DNA from 2 places in the Rhizobium sp. HT1-10 genome. Region 2 is predicted to be linked to the other one. Evidence: riboswitches for the same ligand, from Rfam matches in the RefSeq annotation. Region 2 holds a riboswitch; the other holds the start of a gene.
The links. A riboswitch is a leader RNA that binds a small molecule or an ion and turns the genes downstream of it on or off. The one in region 2 is predicted to bind thiamine pyrophosphate.
Positions count from the first base shown of each region.

Region 1: another riboswitch for thiamine pyrophosphate. It lies ahead of thiB (thiamine ABC transporter substrate binding subunit); the one in region 2 lies ahead of VH564_RS18505 (YkoF family thiamine/hydroxymethylpyrimidine-binding protein).

Region 1 covers NZ_JBCEBQ010000002.1:218,364-232,908, reverse strand. The annotation lists gene VH564_RS06175 (DUF3309 family protein) at 1-99, opposite strand, end outside; gene VH564_RS06170 (helicase-related protein) at 544-3,726, shown strand; gene VH564_RS06165 (RNA-binding S4 domain-containing protein) at 3,730-4,134, shown strand; gene fdxA (ferredoxin FdxA) at 4,333-4,671, shown strand; gene VH564_RS06155 (CarD family transcriptional regulator) at 5,031-5,600, shown strand; gene VH564_RS06150 (RNA polymerase factor sigma-32) at 5,945-6,808, shown strand; gene VH564_RS06145 (M48 family metalloprotease) at 6,867-8,381, opposite strand; gene VH564_RS06140 (ATP-binding cassette domain-containing protein) at 8,673-9,386, opposite strand; gene thiP (thiamine/thiamine pyrophosphate ABC transporter permease ThiP) at 9,383-11,017, opposite strand; gene thiB (thiamine ABC transporter substrate binding subunit) at 11,028-12,056, opposite strand; TPP riboswitch at 12,105-12,221, opposite strand; gene VH564_RS06125 (MDR family MFS transporter) at 12,293-13,834, opposite strand; gene VH564_RS06120 (MarR family winged helix-turn-helix transcriptional regulator) at 13,949-14,473, shown strand; gene VH564_RS06115 (thiamine diphosphokinase) at 14,544-14,545, shown strand, end outside.
Region 2 covers NZ_JBCEBQ010000007.1:262,194-276,738, reverse strand. The annotation lists gene kdpB (potassium-transporting ATPase subunit KdpB) at 1-2,057, opposite strand, end outside; gene VH564_RS18520 (hypothetical protein) at 2,101-2,241, opposite strand; gene kdpA (potassium-transporting ATPase subunit KdpA) at 2,267-3,970, opposite strand; gene kdpF (K(+)-transporting ATPase subunit F) at 4,004-4,093, opposite strand; TPP riboswitch at 4,486-4,597, shown strand; gene VH564_RS18505 (YkoF family thiamine/hydroxymethylpyrimidine-binding protein) at 4,588-5,196, shown strand; gene VH564_RS18500 (ABC transporter permease) at 5,238-6,008, shown strand; gene VH564_RS18495 (ABC transporter ATP-binding protein) at 6,005-6,772, shown strand; gene VH564_RS18490 (ABC transporter substrate-binding protein) at 6,775-7,779, shown strand; gene VH564_RS18485 (hypothetical protein) at 7,922-8,230, shown strand; gene VH564_RS18480 (hypothetical protein) at 8,307-8,759, opposite strand; gene VH564_RS18475 (NAD-dependent epimerase/dehydratase family protein) at 8,865-9,662, opposite strand; gene VH564_RS18470 (FadR/GntR family transcriptional regulator) at 9,821-10,561, shown strand; gene kdgD (5-dehydro-4-deoxyglucarate dehydratase) at 10,631-11,536, shown strand; gene VH564_RS18460 (mandelate racemase/muconate lactonizing enzyme family protein) at 11,541-12,677, shown strand; gene VH564_RS18455 (amidohydrolase family protein) at 12,679-13,542, shown strand; gene VH564_RS18450 (TRAP transporter substrate-binding protein) at 13,756-14,545, shown strand, end outside.

The sequences.
Region 1 (14,545 bases), on a different contig from region 2:
ACCGGAAGGACCGTAGCCCCAACCGCTGCTATAGCCCCAGTTCGGCAGAGCACCAATCAATAGAAGAACCAGTACAACGAGTAAGATTGTGCCTAGCATGGTCTGTTCCCTTCACTCCAGTCGATTTCACTGACCCTAGCAACGCGACTCACGGAAACTTGTTCCGCTTGTCTCTTCAAATATTTGCTTTGACGACCATCAAGGCGCCTGCGCCAACGTAAGCCCGTCAGGCGCAAGAAAAGAGATGGGGCAGGGTGCCGAGGCGACCCTCTCGGGGCGCGCATCAGCCACCATGCAGCCTGGAACGAAGGGTGAATCCACAGGAGTCACTGATTCGTCGCCGCTTTGTTCCTTGGCTGTTCCTGTGCATTCATAGGCTCGGCGATGCGGCTGCGCAGCCCTCCAATACTGGCGGTGGTTGCGGGATCGAGATTGTTTTTGCTCACGGGCCTTGCGTTTGCCACGTATGCTCGTCATCTGTGTGGAGCTTCATCGAAGCGTTCCTGAACCTGAAGGCTGCTGCGCCTCATCTTGCATGGACATATGACCCTGACTTCGCAGCCCATGATTTTGAGCGGTCGCGGTGTAACCGCGGTGCTCGGACCGACCAATACCGGCAAGACCCATTACGCCATCGAGCGCATGGTCGCGCACGGCAATGGCATGATCGGCCTGCCTTTGCGGCTGCTGGCGCGCGAAGTCTATACCCGTCTCGTTGAAAAGGTGGGCATCAAGAATGTTGCCCTGTTCACCGGCGAAGAAAAGATCGCGCCTCCGAACGCCTGCTATTCGGTCTGTACCGTCGAGGCCATGCCGCGCGAAACGCGCGCCTCCTTCGTCGCCATCGATGAAGTTCAGCTGGCAGGCGATCTCGAGCGCGGCCATATTTTTACGGATCGTATCCTGCATCTGCGCGGCCGCGACGAGACCCTGCTGCTGGGTGCCGGTACCATGCGGCCGATCCTCGAACACCTGCTGCCGGGCATCACCGTCGTCGAGCGGCCACGGCTTTCTCATCTTGCCTATGCCGGCCAGAAGAAAATCACCCGCCTGCCGCAGCGCAGCGCCATCGTCGCCTTTTCGGCTGACGAGGTCTATGCGATCGCCGAGCTGATCCGCCGCCAGCGCGGCGGCGCCGCCGTGGTGCTGGGCGCCCTCAGCCCACGCACGCGCAACGCGCAGGTCGAGCTCTACCAGAACGGTGATGTCGAATATCTGGTCGCCACCGATGCGATCGGCATGGGCCTCAATCTCGACGTCGATCACGTCGCCTTTGCCCAGGACCGGAAATTCGACGGCTACCAGTTCCGCCATCTCAATCCCGGCGAACTCGGCCAGATCGCCGGCCGCGCCGGCCGTCATCTGCGCGATGGCACCTTCGGGGTGACCGGCCAGGTCGATCCCTTCGATTCCGATCTGGTGCGCCGCATCGAGAGCCACCAGTTCGACAATGTCAAAGTGCTGCAGTGGCGCACCAAGGATCTCGATTTTTCTTCGGTTGCGGAGTTGAAGCTCAGCCTCGATGCGGCGCCGCGCGTCCATGGCCTGACACGCTCGCTGCCCTCCGTCGACCAGCAGGCATTGGAGCAACTGACCGGCTATCCGGAAGTTGCCCGTCTCGCCGTCGGAAGGGCGCGTGTAGAAAAATTATGGGAAGCCTGTGCATTGCCGGATTATCGGCGTATCACACCTGCCCAACACGCCGATCTGATTTCGGCCCTGTTTTCCGATCTCGTGCAGCATGGCACGGTGAACGAGGATTTCATGGCCGAGCAGGTCAGGCGCGCTGACCGTACCGATGGCGAGATCGACACGCTTTCGGCGCGAATCGCGCAGATAAGAACTTGGACCTATGTTTCGAATCGGCCCGGTTGGCTTGCCGATCCGACACACTGGCAAGAAAAGACGCGGGAAATCGAAGATCGATTGTCCGACGCGTTACATCAAAGGTTGACGAACCGCTTTGTTGATCGCAGGACATCTGTGCTCATGAAGCGCCTGAGAGAGAATGCGATGCTGGAAGCTGAAATCAGTGTAAATGGAGATGTCTTCGTCGAAGGGCATCATGTTGGGCAGTTGACCGGTTTCCGGTTCTCTCCCATTGGCGGCACCGACGGTCCGGACGCCAAGGCCGTGCAGAACGCGTCGCTCAAAGCGCTTGGTCTGGAATTCGAGGCGCGCGCGGCCCGCATGCATGCGGCCGGCAATGGCGACCTGGCGATCAGTGCCGATGGCACGGTGCGCTGGCTCGGCGATCCCGTCGCCCGACTGACCGGTAGCGATCATATCATGCGCCCGCGCGTCATCCTGCTCGCCGACGAGCAGCTGACCGGCCACGCCCGTGACCATGTCGCAGCCCGCATCGAGCGCTTCGTCAATCATCACATCTCGACCGTGCTGAAGCCGCTTGACGATCTCTCGCGCGCCGAGGACCTGCATGGCCTTGCCAAGGGTCTGGCGTTCCAGATCGTCGAGAATCTCGGCGTGCTGTTCCGCCGCGACGTGACGGAAGAAGTGAAGTCGCTTGATCAGGACGCGCGCGCCTCGATGCGCCGCTACGGCATCCGCTTCGGCGCCTACCACATCTTCGTTCCGGCCCTGCTGAAGCCGGCTCCGGCCGAACTCATCACCCTGCTCTGGGCGCTGAAGAATGACGGCATCGACAAGCCTGGCTACGGTGACCTTATTCCGGTGCTGGCCGCCGGCCGCACCTCCGTGGTGACGGATTCGACCTATGAGCGTACCTTCTACAAGCTCGCCGGCTTCCGTTTCCTCGGCAAGCGCGCCGTGCGTATCGACATCCTCGAACGTCTCGCCGACCTGATCCGGCCGCTGCTGCAGTGGAAGCCGGGCCAGCCGTCGCGCCCCGATGGTGCCTATGACGGCCGTCGCTTCACGACGACGACGGCAATGCTGTCGATCCTCGGCGCAACGCTCGACGACATGGAAGAGATCCTGAAGGGTCTCGGCTATCGCGCCGATGCGGTGCCGGCGGAAGAAGCTGCAGGCCATCTCAGCAAGCAGGATGTCCCGGCTGCTGCTGCGCCCGTGGCATCTGCCGAAGCGCCCGCAGCCGTCGATGGCGACGCCGCCACGACCTCCGAGCAGACGCCTGGCGCCGAGGTCACGGATGCCGAGCCGGCCGAGACGGTGGCCAGCGCGCCGGAGGCCGAAGCCGCAACTCCGGTTGCCGAAGAAGCCCCCGCTGCCGAGCCGGAAGCTGCTGCTTCGACCGAAGGCAAAGCCGACGCCGAGGCGACGGACGCAAATTCTGCCGCAGAGGTGGTTGCCGTCGAGCCGCCGAAGCCGGTGCTGCTGTGGCGCCTGGGTGGCCGCAACGACAATCAGCGCCCAGCGCCGCGCCAGGGCGATCGCCGTGGACAGCAGGGTGCCCGTCAGGGACAGGATCAGGCGCAGGCGCAGCCGAACAACAACCGTCGTCCCTCCGGCGATCAGCCGCAGGGCGAACGCGAAGGCCGGGACAATCGCGGCCCACGCGGCGGCAAGGAGGGTGGTCGTCCGCCCCAGCAGGGCAAGCGTCCCGATAACCGCGGCGGCGATCGCAACGAGCGCAACGACCGTGGCGGAGATCGCAACGACCGCAACAACCGTCCCGCGCCGCAGCCCATGCGCTTCGAGGCGAAGCCTCCCCGCAAGGAGAAGCCGATGGATCCGGATTCGCCCTTCGCCAAGCTGGCTGCGCTCAAGGAGCAGATGAAGAAGTAGGCTATGGCGGATGAGAGACAGGTCTCCAGCGGTTCGCGACAGCGCATCGACAAATGGCTGTTCTTCACCCGCATGCTGAAATCCCGCTCGCTGGCACAGGCTTTCGTGATGAAGGGCCATGTGCGGATCAACGGCGAGCGGATCATCCAGCCGAGCCACGGCATCAGGCCCGGCGACAAGGTCGAGCTCACACTGGAACGACGGGACATCATTCTCGTTGTCCGTCTGCCGGGGGATCGACGCGGACCTTTCGAGGAGGCAAAGCTCCTTTATGAGGATCTGACGCTGCCCCCCGACGAGACCAAGAAGCTGACGCCGTTCGAACAGGCTCTGCGCGACCCCGGCACCGGGCGACCGACCAAGCGAGAACGGCGCGAAATCGATCGGTTGATGTCCGACGACGAATAGACTGCGGCCATCTGGCCCGGACTTGCGAATTGTTTATTCTTGAAATTCGCGGGCAAAGCCGATACTTGACGAGCAACCTGCTCAGACAACCGGCCGGCTGCTTATCCATGCGGGAGCAGATCGTGTCGGCACCCGAAGGAAGTCGCGACGTTCCAGGTCGTGCGTCCCCGGACAATGTGAAAAATCCTGGAGTGCATCATGACCTATGTCGTGACCGACAACTGCGTACGTTGCAAATATACCGATTGCGTCGAAGTCTGCCCCGTCGACTGCTTCTATGAAGGCGAGAATTTCCTCGTCATTCATCCCGACGAGTGCATCGACTGCGGTGTCTGCGAACCCGAATGTCCTGCCGAGGCGATCAAGCCGGATACCGAGCCGGGCCTCGACAAGTGGCTGAAGATCAACGCCGATTATGCGGCGATCTGGCCCAATATCACCGTCAAACGCGAGCCGTTGGCCGAGGCCAAGGAGATGGATGGCGAGACCGGCAAGTTCGAGAAGTACTTCTCGGCCAACCCTGGCTCCGGCGACTAAATCCCATCTCCGATCGGGCGATGCCTCGAATCAAACTTTGCGTTCGTGCCGTGTGCAAATGCGGCACGGCAAAGCAAATTATTGATTTCCTCAGATTTTTGTGGTAACGTCTAAGAACTGATCCATTGAGGCATCCCGATGCTTCTTTTCACCACGAATGCAACCAAACAATCCGCGCGCGGTTTCCTTGACATATCAACATTATGAGTTGTCGGGTCAGGGATCGCGATGAACGGATCTTTTTTCTGCGCCTTCGTTGGACCAGCTTGTAGTCACCCCGACGGTTTACCGTCTCATCCGGGCCTGACTGACCCGGCCTCGGCGCTCGCCGGGTGCATAACAGGGAGTTTTTGATAAGAATGACGACCCAACAGAAGAAACCTTCAGTGCGCCACGGCTTCAAGACCGGCGAATCGATCGTCTATCCCGCCCACGGCGTAGGTACGATCACCGCGATTGAAGATCAAGAAGTGGCTGGCATGACGCTTGAACTTTTCGTCATCGATTTCGAAAAGGACAAGATGCGTTTGAAGGTTCCGGTGGCGAAAGCCATGAGTATCGGCATGCGCAAGCTTTCCGAAAGCGATTTCGTCGAGCGCGCCTTGAAGGTCGTACAGGGCAAGGCCCGGGTCAAGCGCACCATGTGGTCACGTCGGGCGCAGGAATATGATGCCAAGATCAATTCCGGCGATCTGATTTCCATCGCTGAGGTTGTCCGCGATCTCTATCGTGCCGAGAACCAGCCCGAGCAATCCTATTCCGAACGCCAGCTTTATGAAGCGGCGCTGGACCGGATGGCCCGCGAAATCGCTGCCGTCAATCGCCTTTCGGATACGGAAGCGGTGCGGATTGTCGAGACCAACCTCAACAAGGGACCGAAGCGCGGCAAGGTTCTGGAAGAGGATGAGTCGCAGGACGAAGCGGCCTAAACCATATAGGCAGCATTTTTCAAAAACCCGGCCCTGTGCCGGGTTTTTCTTTGGAACTTTTCTTTTTTAATGGCGTTTATCGCATGTATCTTCGGCAGAGGACCTGCCGTGTCCACCAACAAGGGACCGGATCATGCGCCCAACCTCGGACTTTTGTGTCTCTCAGACAGTAGATAGTTCGCCGCATCGATCTGACAACCCCTAACGAAATCTCGACGAGTGTCCGGGGCTCATTCCTTCAAGCCCCGGTTCAAGAACGCTGAATGTCATCCGCGCAGCCCCCTGCGCGGAAACGGTTTTGCTTTTTCTGCTTCCGGCGCGACGCCGACATTAGGGAGAATGATATGACGACCATGTCTGCAGATCGGCGCATGATTAAGATGGCAATGGCAGCCCCCTATCTCGAGCGTGGCGAGGAACATGCTCTGGCGCTCCGTTGGAAGGAAAACGACGACCGTGGCGCCCGCAACAAGATTGCAACGGCCCATATGCGCCTTGTGATCTCGATGGCCGGCAAGTTCCGCAACTTCGGCCTGCCGATGAGCGATCTGGTGCAGGAAGGCTATGTCGGCCTGCTGGAAGCCGCAGCGCGGTTCGAGCCGGAGCGGGAAGTGCGATTCTCGACCTATGCCAGCTGGTGGATCCGTGCCTCGATCCAGGATTATATCCTGCGCAACTGGTCGATCGTCCGTGGCGGCACAAGTTCGGCGCAGAAGGCGCTGTTCTTCAACCTTCGTCGTCTGCGGGCCAAGCTCGCCAAGGGCGACACGCAGTTGACCGTGCAGTCGATCCACCAGGAGATTGCCGCGGCCCTCGGTGTCAGCCTCAACGACGTCCAGGTGATGGATGCCCGCTTGTCCGGCAACGACGCATCGCTGCAGGCGCCATCGATCTCTGGCGATTCCGACAGCGCCGAACGGATGGATTTCCTGGTCAGCAACGAGCCGCTGCCGGATGAGCAGGTGACCTCGATGATCGACGGCGAGCGTCGCCGCAAGTGGTTGGCATCGGCCCTCACGCATCTCAACGAGCGCGAGATGAAGATCATCAGCGCCCGCCGCCTTGCCGAAGACGGTGCGACGCTGGAAGAGCTCGGCGCCGACCTCGGCATCTCCAAGGAACGGGTCCGCCAGATCGAAAGCCGCGCCATCGAAAAGCTGCGCAGTGCGCTTGTCGTCGCCGACCCGCACATGGCGGCGTTCGCCTGAGGCGCCACAAATCGATAAGACATTTTGCAGGGCGCGGTCGCAATGGCCGCGCCTTTTGCTATTCCGAGATGATCTTGACGCGATCGCCTGGCGACACCGAGGAGCCGGTCTGCAGGGCGTTGATCAACTTGAACAGATCGAGCTTGCGATCGGTGCCCATCATGCGCGAGGCAAGCGTGGTGATGTTGTCGCCCTGCTGGACCGTCAGCACGCGCACGCGCAGCGGCTTCAGCGAGGCGGCCTCCGCCGGCGTGATATGGCGGAAGCTGGCGCGCAGGACCTCGGCGGTCTGCTCCAGCGCCCCACTGCCCTTCGGCACGGCGGTGAGGAAGCGGAAGATCTGCGACTTGTCCCGGATGACTGTGACGTCGAAATCCCAACGGTCGGCCGAGGCACGGGCTGTCGCCGCCTCCATGCCGTTGACCGTCAGCGGCCGGATCGTCGCCGGGTCGAGGCCCGTCACCCAGCCGCTTGAGATATAGTTGGTCAGCGTCTGGTTCTGCGGATCTGCGACGCCGTCGAAGCGAACGGCGATATCGCCCGGACCCGTCGCCAGCACCGCCTCGACCTTGTTGTCGATCCGGAATTCCGGCGGCACCTCGAAGCGAATGCCGAGACCGCCGTGCAGGAAGACCTGGCCGCGGACATAGCCTTCCTCGGGGCTGTCGCCGTAGAGCAGCCCGTCGATGCCGTTCAGATAGTAGTCGCGGCCGTTGTCGCCGACTTTGCCCTGCTCGCCGAACTCACGCGCATGTTCGCGAGCAAGGTCGATACGCTGCGGCGTGCTCGGGTGGCTTGACAGGAAGTCGAGGCTCTGGTCGGCGTCTGAGTTGGCCGACTGGTAGCGGCTGTAGGCTTCCATCGAATCGAGGAAACGCGCCGCGGCATAGGGGTCGTAGCCGGCCTGGCCGAGCGTGCGGATGCCGATCTCGTCGGCCTGCAGTTCCTGCTGGCGCGAGAAGGCCGCGAGGCGCAGCTTGCCGCGTGCCAGCGCCTGCTTGCCGGCGATATCGCTGGACAGAACCTCGCCGACGACGCGGCTGGCGATGACCTCAGCCTCCTCGCGCTTCTGTCGCTCGATGCCGTGGTTGGCGGTGACGTGGGCCATCTCGTGGGAGAGCACGGCAGCCACTTCGGAGGCATCGTTTGCCAGCGCCAGCAAGCCGCGCGTCACATAGAGATAGCCGCCGGGCAGCGCGAAGGCGTTGATCGCCGGGGAATTGAGGATGGTGATGCGATAGGATTGCTGCGGATTTTCAGACACGCTGGTCAGCGCGCCGGCAATGCGCGCGACCAGTCGCTCGGTCTTGGCATCCTTGTATTCACCGCCGTAGCTGGCGACGATGCGGGGATGTTCGCGGGCCCCCATCTGGGCGCGCGGGTCGTTCTTTTGGACTTCCGAGACGATCTGCGGATTGGCCGATGGCGACACGTTCGGCTGATAGGTCTGGTCCATCAGCGACTGACAGCTGTTCAGCACCGTTGCCGCCGCCAGCAGCAGGGCAAAGCGCCGGCACGACACCACGGCGCCGCGCGTCCAGGTCTGGCGCAAGCGTCTTGCCGATCGTTCCATGCGCTGGGGCTGTTTCAGGATTTCGGTTCCGCTCGTCTCGTCTTCGGATAGGCGGGTATTCGGATCCTGCTGATCGTTTTCCCGCATGCTCAAACTCTGCATCCATCCCGACTGTCGGGCCCATTTTTTAGATAGTCTGCATTCTTTGCTCTAGCTGATTTCGGCCATTGTTGCATAGCGAGACTCTGCTTAATTGTGGCGTCGTTGCATTTTGGCAAGCATGCTGCGGATATTCCCTGCCGTGCAACACGTAAAATACGGCAAAAGTCGAGCGCCCGCGCGGCAGCTCCCTCAAATCTGCATGAATCGCTGCAGAGCGGGCAGATCCGTGGTGTCCAGGAAGACGTCGATCGGCGCGGAAAGGGCAATTTTCCCGCCCTCGATAAAGAGCGCGTGGTCGGCCAGCTGCCGGACCTCGCGGGGATCGTGCGAGACGATCAGAACCGTGTTTCGGCTTTCCCTGTGCAGTTCAAGGAGGAGATCGACCATACCGGCGCGCAAGCTCGGGTCGAGCGCTGCGAAGGGCTCGTCCAGCAACAGGATCGGCCGGTCGCGGATCAGCCCTCGGGCAAAGGCCGCCCTCTGCCGCTCGCCGCCGGACAGCGTGGCGGGAAGTCGCTTTTCGAAGCCTGGCAGGCCAACCCGCTCGAGCGCCTCGGAAATGCGGCGCCGGTCGTTGGCGTCTAGGCGCAAGGCGGGGTTCAGGCCGAGGCCGATATTCGTGAAGAGATCGAGATGGGCAAAGAGGTTGTTGTCCTGAAACACCAGCGATACCGGCCTGTCCGCAGGGCTCATCGCCGTCACGTCGACGCCGGCAAGGCGGATGCTGCCGCTGTCGGCGGTCTCGAAGCCGGCGAGCAGGTTGAGAAAGGTCGTCTTGCCGGAACCGGACGGTCCGGTGACGGCGATGATCCGCCCCTCCGGCAGGGTGCAGTCAAAGGCGAAATCGTGGCTGCCCAGCCGCAGCCGCACCTCAGACAGGACAAGATCGGAAGGAGACGTCACGGTGTGTTGCCTTTCTCGCGCTGCTCTCCCTGGCCTGCGGTTCCGGCCACCGTCAGCAGCAGGCAAAGGATGCCGAGAAGCAGGGCAAAGCCATCCGCGTCGTTGGTACGGTAGCTTCCGAGCCGGCTATACACCAGCCAGGGCAGGGTGACGAGATCGCCGGAGCCGAACAGCGCAACAGCGCCGAGGTCGCCCAGCGACAGTGCCATGGCAAAGGACAGAGCCGTCAGCAGCGGCTTGCGCAGCCCCGGCCAGTCGACGAAACGCAGGCGCGACAGGCCTGTGAGCCCGAGGCTGGCGGAGAGCCGGCCGGTGCGCTGGGTGTGAATGGCAAAGGCCGGCTCGACGACACGGATGACGAAGGGCAGCGCCATCAGCATGTTGATGCAGACGATGAGGCTTGCCGCGAACTGCGTCGGATCGCCAAACCGTCGCAGCGCCATGAACCAGCCTGTTGCCAGCACGATCGGGGGCGCCAAGAGCACGAGCGACGAGACCGCCCCCAGCGTCGAGCCGAAAAACCGCAGGCCGAGGTTCGCCCGCCGCCTGGAGGAGATGGCATAGCGGGCGCGCACGATCACCAGCGCGGCGAGGACGGCGAGCATCCCAGCGGCAAGCGCGATGGCGAGGCTTGTCAGCAACGCCTGCAGGAAGACCGGTTGGGTTACGAGCTTGCTAAGATCGGCTTCCAGGCCATGGGAGACGACGGAGACCAGCGGCAGGCCCACGAAGAGTGCGGCGCCGACCAGCAGCGCTCCGTCGGCAAAACGGGCCTGCGGACTTTGACCGTCGAGGCGGCGCGGCGGCCTACCGCTGGACACTCCGGCGTCCGCAGGTGCCGGCAGCAGCGCCATCACGGCAAGCACGCCGCCGGTGAGGGCGATCTGCAGCAGGGACAGCGCGACGGCACGGGCGGGATCGAAGTCGAACCGCAGCGACTGGTAGATGGCGACCTCGATCGTGGTTGCCGCCGGTCCGCCGCCGAGCATCAGCACCAGGGTGAAGCTGGTGGCGCAGAGCATGAAGATCAGTCCGGCAATGCCCGGGATGAGGCCTCGCAGCACAGGCCATTCGATGAAGCGGAAGACCGAGCCTGGCCGCATGCCGAGGCCGGAGGCCACCAGCCAGTATTCCGGCGGGACGCGTTCGAGGCCGGGCAGCATCAGACGCACGGCCAGCGGTAGGTTGAAGAAGACGTGGGCGAGCAAAATGCCGGACAGGCCGTAGATGCTGACCGGTTGCGCCAGACCCAGCGCCTGCATCGCGCCGTTGACGATGCCCTGCCGGCCCCAGATGCCGAGCAGGCCCATGGCGCCGATCAGCACCGGCAGGCCCATCGGCACCGCCATCAGCCGGATCATCCAGAGGCGGCCGGGAAAGCGGGGCTGGCGGGCCAGTGCCCGGGCGATCGGGATGCCCAAGACCACCGAAAGCAAGGTGGAGAGAACAGCCTGGAGAAGGGTAAAGCGCAGGATGCGCAGAAGATAGGGATCGAGTAGCGGCGCACTGTCCGTCGCCTCGATCCCGGCGGCGAGCAGGGCGCCGACGGCAAGGCCGATAAACAGCAGGATGCCGGCAAGGCTGATTGCCCCACCGGTCAGTGCCTGTTTTCGCTCGGGTGCCGTCAGCATCCAGGCTTTGTCAGTTGCCGCTGGTGGCGGTCAGCCATTCGTCGATCCAGGCCTTGCGGTTCTTGTCGACCTCGGCCGGGCTCATCAGGAAAGTCTTGGTCGGCACGACGAGCTTGCCGAAGGCGTCCGGCAGCGGCTCCGAGGTGGCGGAGACCGGCATCATCCAATTGTTGGTGGGGATGATATCCTGGAAGCCGGGGGTGATCATGAATTTCAGGAAGTCGCGGGCGAGCTCCTGGTTCTTGGACGTCTTCGTCAGGCCTGCCACTTCGATCTGGATGTAATGACCTTCCGAGAAGGATGCCGCCTGGTAGCGGTCGGTCTTGTCGGCGATCATGTGATAGGCCGGCGAGGTCGTGTAGGAGAGCACCATCGGTGCCTCGCCCTTGGTGAAGAGGTCATAGGCTTCCGACCAGCCGGGGGTGACCGTCAGGATGCGGCCCTTCAGCTTCTTCCACGCTTCCGCCGACTTGTCGCCATAGACGGATTTTACCCAGAGCAGAAGGCCGAGGCCGGGCGTCGATGTGCGTGGATCCTCGATGACGATCTTCTGGGTGGGATCGCCCTCGACCAGTTCCTTCAGGCTCTTCGGCGGGTTCTTGATGGTCTGGGTGTCGTAGACGACGGCGAAGTGGCCGTAATCATAGGGCACGAAGACATCGTCCTTGAAGTCGCCGGGCAGTTTCACGGCGGATGTGTCGATACCGGCGGGCTCGAACAGGCCGGTGTCCTTGGCTTCGTCGACGAGATTGGTGTCGAGACCGAGGACCACGTCGGCCTTTGTGTCCTTGCCCTCGAGCTTCAGGCGCGACAACAGGGCGACGCCGTCGGTGACGGCCACGTAGTTGACGGTGCAGCTGCAGGTCTTCTCGAAAGCGGCCTTGACCTTGGGGCCGGGGCCCCAGTCGGCGGTGAAGCTCTCATAGGTATAGACGGTGAGCGTCTTGTCGGCCGCCTGGCTGGCGGTTGCGGTCAAAAGGCTCGCGCCGGCCGCCAGAATCAGGCCGGCCATCCATGTCGTCAGTGATCGGGTGGGCATTGCAGCGCCTCCTCCTTGGTTGGTGTTGTCACGGAGAATAGGCGCTATGATTTTCGCGCGTCTAATCCCTCCGCCGGTGTTAACCGGATCAGGTTCCGCGGGTTGGCCGGTGAAGGCCTCTCAGCCAGATGTCCTGATGGACATAAGGCACCCCGTTAGAGCGACGAGAGATGTAGCCGGGCGGCCGGCCGATGGCAAGAGGGCGTTTCCCCTATTGGTAGCGTGCTTATGGCTCGTTACTCAGCGGCATGGGCGGCAGCCGACGGATCGACCTTCTGGATGGCGGTCGCGCCCGGCAACTGGACGTTCTTCAGGCAGATCGCCGTCACCAGGCCCACGAGGCAGATGCCGGCAGCAGTCAGGAACAGCGGGTTGAAGGCGGCGGCGTAGGCTTCGGCGACGGCCTCGCGGGTGGCCTCCGGCAGGCTCGCCATCATTTTCGGGGTCACTTCCTCGATATTGGCGATGCCGGGGATCGACAGGCCCACATGCAGCAAACTAGAGCCGATAATGGCGCCGTAAATGGAAATGGCGATCGAGGCGCCGCCCATGCGCGACAGGGTGACGGCACCCGTGGCGGCGCCGATGTCGCGGCTGGGTGCGGCGTTCTGGATGCCGATGACCGGCACCTGCTGGGCAAGGCCTATGCCGATGCCGTGCAGCAGCATCAGCGCGCCGATCAGGTAGACCGGCGTGCCGGCATGCACCTGCGACAGCGCCGCGAAGGCAATCATGCTGCAGGCGGCGCTGCCGATGGCGAAGGGCTTGTAGCGGCCGGTGGCCGAGATCAGCCGTCCGGCCGACAGCGAGCCGCAGACGATGCCGCCGGTCAGAAGAATGAACAGCAGGCCGGCGACGGAAGGCGAAAGTCCCGTCGTCGTTTGCAGGAACAGCGCGAAATAGTTGACCATGCCGATGGCCACGGCGCCGCTGGTCAGCGAGGTGATCAGTAGCAGCCCGAAGGTCGGGTTGCGAAACAACTGCATCGGCACGATCGGTTCCGGCGCGCGGCGCTCGATGAAGACCCAGGCGACGGCGCAGACGATGCCGACGCCGATGATGCCAAGCACGCCCGGCGACAGCAGCGAGCCGAACAGCTGCGTTCCGTCGGCGGCGAGCACGATGCAGGTGGTCGTCATGGCCAGAGCGATGGCGCCAGCATAGTCGATGCGTGGCTTGCGCGCGGGCTTGCGATAGGGGAGCATGGTAATGAGACCGGCGAGCACGATAAAGCCGATCGGAATGTTGACCAGGAAGATCGAGCGCCAGCCGAACAGGTCGCTCATCGTACCGCCGAGCACCGGGCCGATGGCGCCTGACGCCATCAGCACGAGGCTCGAATAGCTCTGGTAGCGGGCCCGTTCGCGCGGTTCGAACAGGTCGGCATTGATCGAGAAGATTGACACGAGGATGCCGCCGCCGCCCAGCCCCTGGAGGACACGGGCGGCAATCAGGGTGTTCATCGACACGGCGAGGCCGCAGATGGCCGAGCCAACGGTGAAGATGGCGATGGCCGTGATCATGACATACTTGCGGCCGAACAGATCGCCGAGCTTGCCGTAGACCGGCATGACGGCACTCAGCGACAGAAGGTAGGCCGAGCCGATCCAGCCAAAGCGCTCGAGATGGCCGAACTCGCCGACGATGGTCGGCAGCGCCGTTGAGACGATCTGGTTGTCGAGCATCGCCATGAACATGGCGACCATCAGGAATAGATAGAGGATCAGCCGCCGACGGGGATCCGTCACGAGGGGCGCAGGCGTGGTTTGCATGTCCATGATGAGTATCCAGCGAGAATGACCGACATATGTGCTAACAGCATATATCTGTCAAGAGCACTTTAATGCATTCTGCATGTTCAATTTTCCGAGAGGAGCTGTTACATTGGCTAGATGACATCAGTTGTGAAGACAGAAGAGCCGGCTTCAGACGCGACGCAGGAGGAGATGATCCTGCGGATCGGCCAGGTGATGACGCGCATGCGCCTGATGACGGGCCGCCGGATGATCAGCCGGCTGGCGATCCAGAACGTGGCGCCGGACCTGGAACTGTCGCATCTCGACGTGCTCGATGCCGTCAGGCGGGCAGAGGCCGCTGGCGAAGTGACTGTCGGCTCGGTCGCCGAGATCATGCGTATCGATCCGTCACGGGCGAGCCGCATCGTTGCCGAGATGGTGACGCGCGGCGTGCTGCGCCGAAAGGCTTCGCAGGCGGATGCCCGGCGCATCGTCGTCGTCATGACGGCGCTTGGCCAGCGGCTTCTGGCGGAAGTGCAGGCGCAGAAGCGGGCGCTGATCGGCGACATCGTCGGCGACTGGTCGGAGGCGGACCTCGAACTGTTCTCGCGGCTGTTCGACCAGTTCATCGGCGGCTTCGAGCAGGCGTTCAAGGCCCGCTACCGCGAATCGGAGGACTGAACCCCTCATTTCGCCGATGACGGGCTGCCGCTCTTCCCTATCGACCCGTGTTTGCGCTATGGGCTTGCCCAT
Region 2 (14,545 bases):
CCAAGGGCCGTGACGATCATGTCGATCGCCTTGATCCCGATGAAGGGGACGATGACACCGCCGAGGCCGTAGATGAGCAGGTTGCGGCTGAGCAGCGCGCCGGCACCGATCGGTCGGTATTTGACGCCCTTCAGCGACAGTGGGATCAGGGCGATGATGATCAGCGCATTGAAGATGATCGCCGAAAGAATGGCGCTCTGCGTCGAGGCCAGCCCCATGATGTTCAGAGCCTTCAGCTGCGGATAGAAGGCAATGAACATGGCCGGGATGATGGCGAAATACTTGGCGATGTCGTTGGCGATCGAGAAGGTGGTGAGCGCGCCACGGGTCATCAGCAACTGCTTGCCGATTTCGACGATCTCGATCAGCTTGGTCGGATCGCTGTCGAGGTCGACCATGTTGCCGGCTTCGCGGGCAGCCACCGTGCCGGTGTTCATCGCCACGCCGACATCGGCCTGGGCGAGTGCCGGGGCATCGTTGGTACCGTCGCCGCACATGGCGACGAGCTTGCCCTTGGCCTGCTCCTCGCGCATCAGCGCCAGCTTCATCTCGGGCGTCGCCTGGGCGAGGAAGTCGTCGACGCCGGCCTCGGCCGCGATCGCTGCTGCCGTCATCGGGTTGTCGCCTGTTATCATGACGGTGCGGATGCCCATGCGGCGCAGTTCGGCAAAACGCTCGCGGATGCCGCCCTTGACGATGTCTTTCAGCTGGATGACGCCGAGCAAGCGGCCGTCGCGGGCAACGGCGAGCGGGGTAGCACCCGACTTGGCGATCTCGTCGGCAATTGCCTGCAGTTCACGCACGACATCATGGCCGGCGCTGCCAGCGGAGGCGCCGGCACCGGTGACATAGGCGAGCACGGAGTCCACGGCACCCTTGCGGATCGACGAGCCATCGACATCGACGCCGCTCATGCGGGTCTGGGCCGTGAAGGGGACGAAGGTGGCGGACAGAGCCGTCATGTCGCGACCCCGGATCGCGTATTTCTCCTTGGCGAGCACGACGATGGAGCGGCCTTCCGGCGTCTCGTCGGCAAGCGAGGCCAGCTGGGCCGCATCGGCGAGTTCCTGCTCGGTGACGCCGCGAACCGGACGGAACGAAGTTGCTTGGCGGTTGCCCAGCGTGATCGTGCCGGTCTTGTCGAGCAGCAGCGTGTCGACGTCGCCAGCCGCTTCGACCGCGCGGCCGGACATGGCGAGCACATTGAAGCGGACCAGCCGGTCCATGCCGGCGATGCCGATGGCCGAGAGCAGCGCGCCGATGGTCGTCGGGATCAGGGTCACGAAGAGGGCGACCAGAATGATGATCGGGATCGAGCCGCCGGCATAGGACGCAAAACTAGGGATCGTGGCTGTCGCCAACACGAAGATCAGGGTCATGCCGGCGAGCAGGATGTTGAGGGCGATCTCGTTCGGCGTCTTCTGGCGCTCGGCGCCTTCGACCAGTGCAATCATTCGGTCGATGAAGGTCGAGCCGGCAGCAGCCGTGATGCGGACCCGGATCTGGTCGGAGAGCACCTGCGTGCCGCCCGTGACGGCCGAGCGGTCGCCGCCGGATTCGCGGATGACGGGGGCGGATTCGCCTGTTATTGCCGCCTCGTTGACGGAGGCAACGCCTTCGATCACCTCGCCGTCGGACGGGATGATATCGCCGGCCTCGACCAGCACGACATCGCCGACCTTGAGGCTGGTGCCCGATACCATGATGTAGGCATCGCGGCTGCCACCCTGCAGCAGCTTGGCCTGGGTTTCCGTCCGCGACTTGCGCAGCGAGGCGGCCTGGGCCTTGCCACGGCCTTCGGCAACGGCCTCGGCGAAGTTGGCAAACAGCACCGTGAACCACAGCCAGATGTTGACCTGCAGCGAGAAGCCGAGATTGCTGCCGCCGGTGAGGAGATCGCGGATGAACAGCACGGTCGTCAGGAGCGAGACAGTTGCCACGACGAACATGACCGGGTTCTTGGACAGCGTCCGGGGGTTCAGCTTTGCGAACGCCCCGCCGATGGCGGGAATAAGGATGCGACTATCGAGGATACTCGCGGATTTTGCCTGGCTCATTGAGAGACTCCAGCGAAAGAGGAAGCGTGATCGGATGGGCCGGTCAGCCGTGAAGGATTTTGAAGGCGGCAAGCGCGACCAGCAGGATGGCCATCATCATCAGGATGACGTCCGTGGCCCGGGTCGTCCCGGCCGGCTCCCGCGCCGGCGAGCCGGAGCGGGAGCGTGTACGTTTGCGAAGCATGTGTCGCAGGATCATCGGACTGGCCTCAGAAGGTCTGGCCAGCGATCATCATCAGGTGCTCGATCACCGGTCCGAGCGCCAGCGCCGGGAAGAAGGTGAGACCCCCGACGATCACGATCGTGCCGACCAGCAGGCCGACGAACAGGGGACCATCGGTGGGAAACGTGCCTGCCGATGACGGCACGCGCTTCTTGGCGACCAGCGATCCGGCGATGGCGAGAGCGGGTATGATGACCAGGAAGCGACCCATCAGCATCGAGATGCCGAGCGTGACGTTGTACCAGGGCGTGTTGCCCGACAGGCCGCCGAAGGCAGAGCCGTTGTTGGCGGCCGTCGAGGTGTAGGCATAGAGGATCTCCGAGAAGCCGTGCGGGCCGGCTGTCCCGATCGCAGCGACCGCACTCGGCAGGACGCTGGCAATCGCCGTAAAGATCAGCATGGCCGTCGGCAGGCAGAGAATGGCGAGGATGGCCATCTTCATTTCCTTGGCCTCGATCTTCTTGCCGAGATATTCCGGCGTGCGACCGACCATCAGACCGGCAACGAAGATCGCGATGATCACGAACAGCACGATGCCGTAGAAGCCCGCGCCGACGCCGCCGACGATCACTTCGCCGAGCTGCATGTTGATGAGCGGGATGAGGCCGCCGAGTGCCGTGAAGCTGCCATGCATCGCATTGACCGCGCCGCAGGAAGCGGCCGTAGTGATGACTGCAAACAGCGAGGACAGAACCACGCCGAAGCGCACTTCCTTGCCTTCCATGTTGCCGCCGCCAAGACCGAAGGCGTGCATCAGCGGGTTGCCGGCAGCTTCAGCCCAGTAGGTCACGCCGACGCCGACGAGGAACAGGATGCCCATCGTGGCGAGGATCGCCCAGCCCTGGCGCTGGTTGCCGACCATCCGCCCGAAGACGTTGGTCAGGGCCGCACCGATGGCGAAGATGGATACCATCTGGATCAGGTTGGAGATCGCGTCAGGGTTTTCGAAGGGATGAGCGGAGTTGGCATTGAAGAAGCCGCCGCCATTGGTGCCGAGCATCTTGATGGCAAGCTGCGAGGCAACGGGGCCGACAGCGATTGTCTGCTGCGCGCCCTCCAGCGTCGTCGCGGTCACATAGGGGCCGAGCGTCTGCGGCACACCGAGATAGACGAAGGCGAGCGTCATGACGATGCAGATCGGCAGCAGGATGTAGAAGGTGGAGCGGGTCATATCGACCCAGAAATTGCCGATCGCCTTTCCGGAAGCGCGAGAAAACCCCCTGATCAGGGCAATGGCGATAGCCATGCCGGTTGCTGCGGACAGGAAGTTCTGAACAGTAAAGCCTGCCATCTGGGTGAGGTAGGACATCGTGCTTTCGCCGCCGTAGTTTTGCCAGTTCGTATTGGTGACAAAGCTGGTGGCGGTGTTGAACGACAGGTCCGACGGCACGGCGGCCATGCCGGCCGGGTTATACGGCAGGACGGCCTGCAAGCGCTGCAGGGCGTAGAGCACGAAGACGCCAAGAAGATTGAACATCAGCAGCGAGAACGCATAGGACGTCCAGTGCTGGTCTTCGCGTTCGCTGGTGCCGGCAACGCGGTAAAGCCCGCGCTCGAGAGGCCCGAGCACGATGGAGAGAAAAGTGCGCTCGCCCGCGAAGACGCGGGTCATGTAACCGCCGAGCGGTTTGACGAGCACGAGGACGATCCCGCAAAAGAGCAGGATCTGGAGCCATCCGTTGAGGGTCATGGGGTTATCTTTCAGTACCCGGCGCTGGGCAGGTCAGAAGCGCTCGGGGCGAATGAGGGCATAGGTGAGATAGACGGTCAGGAAGACGGTCACCGCACCGCTCAAGATGTAATCGAACAGCATGGGTTACTTCTCCTAGAGACGGTCGCAGGCTTTGGTGTAGACGAAGCAAAGCCCGAAAAAGATGATGACGATGGCAAGCATGGCGATATCCATCGCGCGCATGTCCTTCCAGTTTTCGAAAAGCAGGGAGCCACAGGGCTCTCATCCGGCGAGGAAACACGCGTTTCCCGCAACCAGGATATGCACCCGATCCGCATAAAGGTTCGAGACGGAAGACCGGGGTCCGGAATAAAAAAGCCATAAAGATTTTGGCTATCGACCATAGCCGGTCGCGGAGCATTTGCCGAAACGGAAGGGTGGCCGGCGGATCGGCTGGCGCCGGCAATCGATCCCATCAAGCCGATTTTGTTTTACAGACGCCTTGCAATTCCCGCCAAGCTCTGTTCTACCGGTGGCCATTACAGGGGTGCTCCGAAATGCCGGGGCTGAGATGTGGTCGCATGACCACGGACCCTCAAGCTGATCTGGATAATGCCAGCGGAGCGAGGTGAGCAATGTTTTCAGGCGCGCAGATTTCCCTATATCCGATGACCGACGATTTCGTCGCCGTCATCACCAAGGCCCTTGGTGCACTCGATCCCTACCGGGAACGGCTGCGCATTGAGACCGACGACCTCTCGACGCTGCTGGTCGGCACGCCCGACGTCGTGTTTGCAGCCATGCGCGATCTCTTCGTCGCAGCTGCCGCGAGCGGCAAGCATTGCGTCCTGCACGCGACCATCTCTCGCGGCTGCCCGGGCGAGCCGGACGATCCCATGTGCCAGACGCCGGAACTCACCGGCCCGATGGCACCGCTGGCCGAGCGCAAGGCCAAGGCGCTGGCAACCGTCGCCTCCGCCCCTCTCTCCGGCCAGGCCACATCCGCACAGCTGTCGCTTTATACGCTCGGCATCGACCAGCACATGGACGAGATCTATGGCTGCATCGATTTCCTAAAATCGTCGGGTGTTTTCAGCCGCTCTAAGAATTTCTGCACCAAGCTCAGCGGTGACGCGGCAGCGGTATTCGCCACGGTCGGAGAGGCACTGGTGCGCTTCGGGCCGCCCGCCGGCCATGTCACCATCGACCTGACGGTTTCGGCCAACAGCCCGTCGGCGCACTGACGCCAGCGACCGCTCTTCCCTGAATACGCCTGGATATTGTCATGCGAGCCAAGCTTGAGCGCGGTCTGCCCGCGTTGATTTCGATCGCCCTTCTGTTCCTGGCCTGGGAGGCCTATGCGCGACTGTCCGGCATCTCGCCGACCGCCCTGCCCGCCCCCTCCCGCGTTCTTGCCGAAGCATGGCAATACAGGCAGGCGCTGGCCGACAACACGCTTCCGACGCTCATGGCAACGCTGATGGGTTTTGCCCTGTCGCTGGTGGCGGCATTCGTGCTGTCGGTGGCGGTGGATTTCTCGGAACCGCTGCGGCGGGCCTTGTTTCCGATCTTCATCATCAGCCAGACCCTGCCGCTGGTCGCCATCGCGCCGCTGGTGGTGCTTTGGTTCGGCTTTGGGCTCGTTCCGAAGATCCTGCTGGTGGCGCTCGTCACCTTCTTCCCCATGCTGGTGGCGCTCACCCAGGGCTATGCCTCGACGGAAGAGGAAATAGAGCAGCTCCTGGCCTCGATGGCGGCGCCGAAATGGCGGCGCTTCCTGCTCGCGCGCCTGCCGTCGGCGCTGCCATACTTCTTCGCCGGCCTGCGCATCTCCATCACCTATGCCGTGGTCGGAGCGATCTTCGCCGAATATGCGGGGGCCGCCAAAGGTCTCGGCATCTATATCCTCAGCGCCAAGAACAATTTTCGCCCGGACCTGGTGCTTGCCGGGGTCATGGTCAGCTCTGTCCTGACACTCCTGCTATTCGGCCTGTCGCTGCTGGCCGCCTATCTCGTCATGCCGTGGTCGCGGGCAACGAAGGAGCGCAAGCGATGATCCCGCCGCGTCTCGAAATCCGCAACATCGCCAGCAGCTACGACGGCATGAAAGTGCTGAAAGACATCTCGCTCAGCGTAAAGCCCGGCGAATTCGTCTCGATCCTCGGTCCATCGGGTGCAGGCAAATCGACATTGTTCCGGCTGCTCACCGGCACCAAGAGCCCTGATGCCGGCGAGATCCGCGTCGATGGAAAAATGTTGGGCGACGCCTCTCCGGCCTTTGCCTTCATGCCGCAGCGCGATGCGCTGATGCCCTGGCGCAGCATCATCGACAACACGACGCTCGGCCTCGAGGTGCAGGGCATGAGCCGAAAGCAGGCGCGCAGCCGCGTCCAGCCGCTGTTTGCGGAATTCGGCCTTGCCGGCTTCGAGCAACACTATCCGGCGGGGCTTTCGGGCGGCATGCGCCAAAGGGCGGCCCTGCTGCGCACCATCGTGCAGGAACGGCCGATGCTGCTTCTCGACGAGCCCTTCGGCGCTCTGGATGCCCTGACACGGGCCGGCATGCAGCGCTGGCTCGAGGGCATGTGGATGCGCCACGACTGGACGGCAATGCTCGTCACCCACGACGTCCGGGAGGCGGTTTCCCTGTCGGATCGCATCTATCTGCTGTCCCCACGGCCGGCCGAAATCATTCGGGTCGTCGATATCCCGCTTGCGCGGCCGCGCGTGCTCGGCGGCACCGCCGGCGCCGAGGCGGCGGCGATCGAACATTCCATTCTTGAAACCTTGCTCAACCTCACAGAGGACATGAAACCATGAAATTGCCCATGCTCACCCGCCGCGCCACGCTTGCCTCCATGGCCGGGCTTGCGCTCCAGGCTCTGCCCCTCAAAGCCACGGCGGCTGACGCGGGAAAGGTCACGGTTGCGCTGGACTGGACGCCCAACAGCAACCATATCGGGCTCTTCGTGGCGCGCGACCGTGGCTTCTACAAAGAGGCCGGCATCGAGGTGGAAATCCTGCCCTATTCGGATACGTCGGCAGGGACGCTGGTCGCCAATCATGTCGCCGACTTCGGCATCGTCGGCTCGATCGGTCTGCTGACCCAGCATGCCGCCGGAGCCGATCTTGTGGGTACCTATGCTGTCGTTCAGACGGAAACCGGCCGGCTCATCGCCAATGCCGACCGGCCTGACATAACCCGGCCGCGAGACCTCGACGGGCGGCGTTACGGCGGCTTCGGCAGTGCCTGGGAGAATGCCCTGATCGGCTCGATCATTCGCGCCGACGGCGGCAAGGGCGAGTTCGAGACGATCACGCTCGGCACCTCGGCCTATCAGGCGCTGGACAGCGGTGCCGTGGACTTCACGCTAGAGGTTGCCACCTGGGAAGGTGTCGAGGTTGAGCTGAAGGGCATCAAGCAGCAGTCCTTCCGCTATGCCGATTACGGCGTTCCGGATGAACAGACGACGCTGATCGCGTCGAGCGGCCAGTTCCTGCGGGATCGCAAGTCCCAGGCACACGCCTTCGTCGAAGCCACGCGCAAGGGCTACCAATTTGCCGTCGACAATCCCGATCAGGCAACCGACCTGATGATCGCTGCCAACAGTGATTCCCTCACGGATCGTGCATTGGTGCGCAACTCGCTGCAGACGCTGATCGACGGGCACTACTTCCGCAGCGTCGAGGGTGTCATCGGCACCATCGATCCCGCCAAGATGAAAGATATCGGCGCCTATCTGTTCAAGGCGGGGATGCTGAAGGGCGCGGATGCCAAGCCACTCGCCGAATTGCCCGATTTCAGCAGCTACTTCGTCGCTACTTGACGAAACAAAGGGGCGGCAGGGAGGCCCGGTTAGAACTGGCCTTCCTGTTCCGCCACCTGTCTACCTGTCCATCCACACCAATGCACCTTGAACCACTTGGCTCCGGCGACGTTAGTCAGAAAGCGTACGACAGGAGAGACATGTGGCAGACGACAGCACGACAACGATCAAGGCGCTCTTTCAGACCCGGGAGGCTGCCGACCTTGCCATCGAGCACCTGGTGCAGCAGCACGGCATTCGCCGGCCGGACATTTTCGTTCAGTCGACCACCGCTGAGAACACGGTCGGCTCTAAGCCATCGGGCGGCGATGCATCACACGAGGATGGCGCGCGCGACGATGGTGCGCTCGCCGGGGAGATAGAGGTCTCTGCCGACATAGCCAAGGACCAGATTGCCGTGGTTCAGCGCAGCTTCGGTGAAGCAGGAGCCGTGCGGGTGACAAGCAAGTAGCGTTCACGCCTTACCCCGTTGCACGCCTTCAGACCGGCGGCTCCACAACGGAAGCGGCCGGGCCGATCACGTCGCATTAGAGCGTCGCCGGCTTGATCGTATCCTGGAAGAGGGTGCCCTCCAGCACACCGCGCGCGACATCCGCGCGATTACGGTCGATCTCGATAACCGTATAGAGTTTGTCGCTCCTGAAGGCGCTGGCATTGGACGTCGTCACATCAGCGGCAGGCGCGGCGGCCGTCTGCATGAAGTCGAGTTCCGCAGATGCCGCAACGATGCGGGCATCTCCTGAAGTGCGGGCCGCCACGACCACTTCGCCCTGATAAGGGGAGTTCCCCCAGCGGGGATCGTCAGCGGCAGCCGTGGGTACCAGGCGATAAACATTCAGCCGCTCGCCGGGCTCGACAGCAGGCGACGCAAGCTTTGCCGCATCGGCAATCTGCGCCTGGCTTTCCACCGATTGCCCGAAAGTGTTGGCGGTGGTGGCATCGTTCGGCTGGCTTCCGCCTGTCTTGGCAACGTTCGACATGGCTATCTCCTTTATGAAAGAGCCGGCTTTCCGGCTGATAAGGGAGAACGAACGCCATCACGGAAGGTTGCTTCGAGCATGGCGCATCCGGCCACCGCGCTTTGCTCAATCCTCTTCGAAGATCGGATCCTGGGTAAACTGCCCGCCCTGGTAAACGGCGATCGGCGCATCGGGGCCAGGGCGTGGGCCGGCCGCATCGAGTTCTGCGCGAAATCGCTCGGCATTGTCCTTCGGACGCCAGCCGAGAAAGGCGGCGGCGGAATTGTCCCACCAGCGGCTGTCGTTGTCCGACACGCCCCAGATGATCGGGCAACCCAGCATCGGCGCGCGAAACACGCAATCGATCAGACTGGCGAAGTCGTCATAGGACATCCAGGTCGACAGCATACGGTGGTTGGTCGGCTTTTCCATACAGCTGCCGATCCGGACGAGGGCGGTCTCTTGGCTGAACTTGTCGAAATACATGCGCGCCAGCGCCTCGCCGAAGCATTTCGAGACGCCGTATAGACCGTCGGGCCGCATCGGTGCTTCGCTGTCGATATGCTGATCCTGCCGGTAGAAGCCGACGGTGTGATTGGAACTCGCAAACAGGATACGCGGCTGCCCGTGGGCCCGCGCAGCCTCATAGAGGTTATAGAGCCCGAGCAGGTTGGCATTCAGGATCTTTGAAAACTTGTCTTCGACTGAAATGCCGCCAAGATGCAGAATGCCGTCGCAGCCCTCGACAAGGCGATCAACCGCATCCGCGTCGCCGAGGTCGCAGGTCACCTTCTCCTCGTTCGCATTGAGGTCGCCGACATCAACGATATCCGAGAGCCTGATTGTCTCCGCCATCGATGCCACGCGTTTGCGCATCGCGCGGCCCAATCCTCCGGCCGCACCCGTCACCAACAATCGTTTCAAAATCCATCCTCCCATGCACGGATCAGCTTGATCAACTCATCATACATGTTGAGAGATTAGCGTCAACGATCCAGCTTCGCCATGGCGTATGTCGTCAACTTGATATACGGATTTGCGGCAGAGACGTCTTGCAGCGAATAGTTAAGGAAAACGCGGTCGTGGCCATACAGCCGAAGTCACAGACAGAAGCAAAGTCGCAGACACTGGTGGCGCGCCTCAGCGACACCTTGCGACGGGCGATCGCCGCCGGTCAGTTCCCGCCGGGCAGCAAGCTGCCGAGCGAGGCGCAATTGACGGAAGCTCATGGCGTCAGCCGAACCGTCGTGCGCGAAGCCATCGCCGCCCTGCGCGCCGACCGGCTGGTCGAGGCGCAACAGGGCGCAGGCGTTTTCGTGCTCGAGCCGCCGGCATCGCAGATCCCCACCTTCGGAAATCTCGATCAGGCCCGCGTTTCCTCGGTTATCGAGCTTCTGGAGCTTAGAACGGCCGTGGAAGTGGAGGCCGCCGGCCTCGCCGCCTTGCGTCGCTCGCCTGCGCAAGAGGAGGCGATCTTCGAGCGCCACCATGCCGTTCGCGACTGCCTGGATGCTGGCGTCCCCACCAGTGAGGCCGATTTCGCGCTGCACCTGGCGATCGCGGAAGCCACCAACAATCTGCGCTTCCGTGAATTCCTGTCGATGATCGGACCGCGCATCATTCCCCGCGCCGCCATGCGCGACGGAGAACATGAGGCCGACCAGGCAACCTACATCATGCTGATCGACGACGAGCATCAGCAGATCGTCTCGGCCATCTCCGCCGGCGACGAGGAGACTGCAAGGTCGGCCATGCGCCGGCACCTGCGCGGCAGTCAGGAACGCTACCGTGCGCTGTTGCGTGGTCAGCGCAAACCTGTATGATGAGTTGTTGACAATCATTCAGGGTGCCTATAAGACAACTATAGTTGGAGGCGCCTGGAGGGGAACTCGATGACACCGCAAGAAATCAAGACCGCGCTCGGCGCCGGGCTACTGTCCTTTCCTGTCACGCATTTCGATGCGGACGAAAACTTCCAGCCGGAAAGCTATCAGCGCCATATCGAATGGCTGTCGGGCTTTGACGCCCCCGTGCTGTTTGCCGCCGGCGGCACCGGCGAGTTTTTCTCGCTCTCTCCCGATGAAGTGCCTGCCATCGTGCGCGCCGCCAAGGAAGCAGCCGGCTCAACGGCGATTGTCTCCGGCTGCGGTTTCGGCTCCCGGGTTGGCGTCGAAATGGCACAGGCCGTTCAGAAGGCCGGGGCCGATGGCATCCTGCTCCTGCCGCATTATCTGATCGACGCGCCGCAGGAAGGCCTCTTCACCCATATCAAGCGGATCTGCCAGTCGGTCGACATCGGCGTCATGGTCTACAACCGCGACAATTCGGTCCTGTCGGTCGATACGCTGCAACGCCTCTGCGACGCCTGCCCGAACCTCGTCGGCTTCAAGGACGGGACCGGCGAGATCGGCACCGTGCGCCAGATCACCGCGACGCTGGGCGATCGTCTGACCTACCTCGGCGGCATGCCGACGGCCGAACTCTTCGCCGAAGCCTATCTCGGCGCCGGCTTCACCACCTATTCCTCGGCCGTCTTCAACTTCGTCCCGGATCTGGCGGTCGAATTCTACAAGGCGCTGCGCTCTGGCGACCGGGCCCGCTGCGAGACGATCCTCCGGGACTTCTTCTATCCCTTCATGGCCATCCGCAATCGCCGCAAGGGCTATGCGGTCGCTGCCATCAAGGCCGGCGTTCGGCTGCAGGGTTTCGATGCCGGCAAGGTTCGCGCGCCGCTGGAAGACCTGACGCGCGAAGAAGAAGCGATGCTCGAAAAGCTCATTTCGCCCTGGAAGCGCTAGGCCGATGAAGATCGCGGCCGTCCACACGCATCTGCTCGAATACCGGCTGCCGGTGCCCTTCGAAAGCGCCTCGATGCGCTTCGACCGCCGCTCCCATGTGCTGGTCGAGATCGTCTGCGACGACGGCACGATCGGTTGGGGCGAGTGCCTGGGACCCGCAAGGCCGAATGCCACCGTGGTCGCCGCCTATGCGGGCCGCCTGATCGGCGCCGATCCGCTAGAGACGGAAAAGATCTGGGCTGTTCTCTATAATGCCCTGCGCGACCAGGGGCAGCGCGGTCTCTCGATCACCGCCCTTTCCGGCATCGATATCGCGCTGTGGGACATCAAGGGCAAGCATTTCGGCGTGCCGGTTTCGACCCTGCTCGGCGGACGGTTCCGCAACAGCGTCCGTGCCTACGCCACCGGCAGCTTCAAGCGCGACGGGGTTGATCGTGTTTCGGACAATGCGCAGGAAATGGAGGCCCATGCCAAGGCCGGGTTCCATGCCGTCAAGATCAAGATCGGCTTCGGTGTCGAGGAAGACCTGCGCGTCATCCGCGCCGTGCGCGAGGCGATCGGGCCGGACACGCGCCTGATGATCGATGGCAACCACGGCTACGACGTTATCGAAGCTGTTACGGTCGGCAAGCGTGCCGCCGAATTCGGCATCGACTGGTTCGAGGAGCCGGTCGTGCCGGAACAGCTCGGCGCCTACAGGGCGGTGCGGTCAGGCCAGCCGATCCCTGTCGCCGGTGGCGAGACCTGGCACACGCGCTGGGGCATGCAGGAGCCCATCGAGACGCGCGCGATCGACATCATCCAGCCCGATCTTTGCGGCGTTGGCGGATTTACCGAGGCGCGTCGGATCGCCGACATGGCAGCCCTGCACGGCGTGCGCGTGGTACCCCATGTCTGGGGTACGGCCGTCCATATTGCCGCTGCCCTGCAGTTCATGGCGTCGATGATCCCCAATCCGGTTCGCGTCAATCCGATCGAGCCAATCCTCGAATTCGACCGTACCGATAATCCGTTCCGGCAGGCTGTTGTCACGAAGCCAATCGAGCACGTCAACGGCGTCGTCACCATTCCAGACGGTCCGGGTCTCGGCATCGAGATCGATCGGGCGGCGCTGGCCGAATTCCGCATGGGAGACGATTGACATGCTCGTCCGTCCCCTTGCCGGCCGCCCCCTGGACATCACCCTCCCGAAGGGTACGATCGACAGCCAGATGCATGCCTATCTGCCGGGTTTCCCGGCTCTCGATGGCGGACCACCTCTGCCTGCCGGCGACCTGCCGACACCGGCGCAATATCGCCAGTTGATGCAGTGGCTCGGTATCGACCGAGTGGTGATCACCCAAGGCAATTCCCATCAGCGCGACAATGGCAATCTTCTGGCTTGCCTCGCCGACATGGGTGACATCGCCCGGGGCGTGGCGGTGATCGACGCAGAGACGACGGACGCCGAGCTCGATGCCCTGGCTGCGGCCGGTGTCGTCGGCGCAAGGATCATGGATCTGCCCGGTGGCGCGGTCGGCCTCGCCGCCCTCGAAGCGGTCGACGCCCGGGCAAGCGCCCGCGGCTGGATGCTGGCAATCCAGTTCGACGGCAGTGACATCCTCACGCATGAAGCACGGCTCGCGCAGCTGAAATCGCGCTGGGTGTTCGATCACCACGGCAAGTTCTTCTCCGGCGTGACCCCCGACAGCCCCGAGATCGCCGCGCTGAAGCGCCTGATCGATGGCGGCAGCTGCTGGTTCAAATTCGCCGGATGCTACGAGTCGTCAAAAAGCGGCGGGCCGGAATTCTCCGACATTGTCGCCGTGGCCCGGGCAATCGCAGACCACGCGCCAGAGCGGATCGTCTGGGGCACGAACTGGCCCCATAACCTTGCCAGGGAGCAGGACCAATATCCTGACGACGCGGCGCTGACGGACACCGTGCTCGGCTGGCTTGCCGACAGCAACGGCCGGAAGCTCGCCCTCGTCGACAATCCGGAGGCGCTCTACGGCTTTCCGGCCTGAACGGTCGGACGGAAGGTTTCGGAACGAGGAGGTTCGGCCTGGTATTTTTGAGGAGGACGGGGAGGACCGACTGCATCTGCCACTAGGCGCCGCGCCGCGGGTCGGCATCGTCCTTTTCAGCCATGTGATTTCTACGCCTATCCGACGCTGAGTTCTCAGGGAAAAGACAACAGCGACCGGCACCTTGTTTCATATTTGGGAGAGAGAGAAACAATGACACACCGTAAAATCGTCACCGCCGCCTTTGCCGGATTGCTGGCACTCGGCACCTTCGCGCCTGCAAACGCCCGGCAGTTCCGGTCCGCCGACGTACAGCCGCCGGACTATCCGACCGTCAAGGCCGTCCAGTTCATGAGCGACGCGCTCAGCAAGGCGACAGATGGCAAATATACCATCAAGGTCTTCCCGAATTCGCAGCTCGGCAGCGAAAAGGACACCATCGAGCAGGTCAAGCTCGGCGCACTCGACTTCATCCGCGTCAATGCCGGCACGCTCAACACCATCTGCCCGGCGATGATGGTGCCCGTCCTGCCCTTCATGTTCCACGACAAGGCGCAGATGCGCACCGTGCTCGATGGCCCGATCGGCGACAAGATCCTGGCCGATTGCGATGCCCACGGCCTCGTCGGGCTCGCCTTCTACGATTCCGGCTCGCGCTCCTTCTACACCACCAAGCCGGTTCGCAAGATGGAAGACCTGAAGGGCATGAAGATCCGCGTCCAGCAGTCGGATGTCTGGGTCGCCATGATGAAGGCGCTCGGCGCCAACGCCACGCCGATGCCGACAGGCGAAGTCTATACCGGCCTCAAGACCGGCCTGATCGACGGCGCCGAGAACAACTGGCCGAGCTACTACAATTTCCATCATTACGAGCTGGCGAAATACTACTCGCTGACCGAACACTCGATGTCGCCGGATGTCCTCCTGATGTCAAAGCGCGTCTATGACAGCTTCACGCCGGCAGAGCAGACACAGGTCCGCCAGCTTGCCAAGCAGTCCGTCA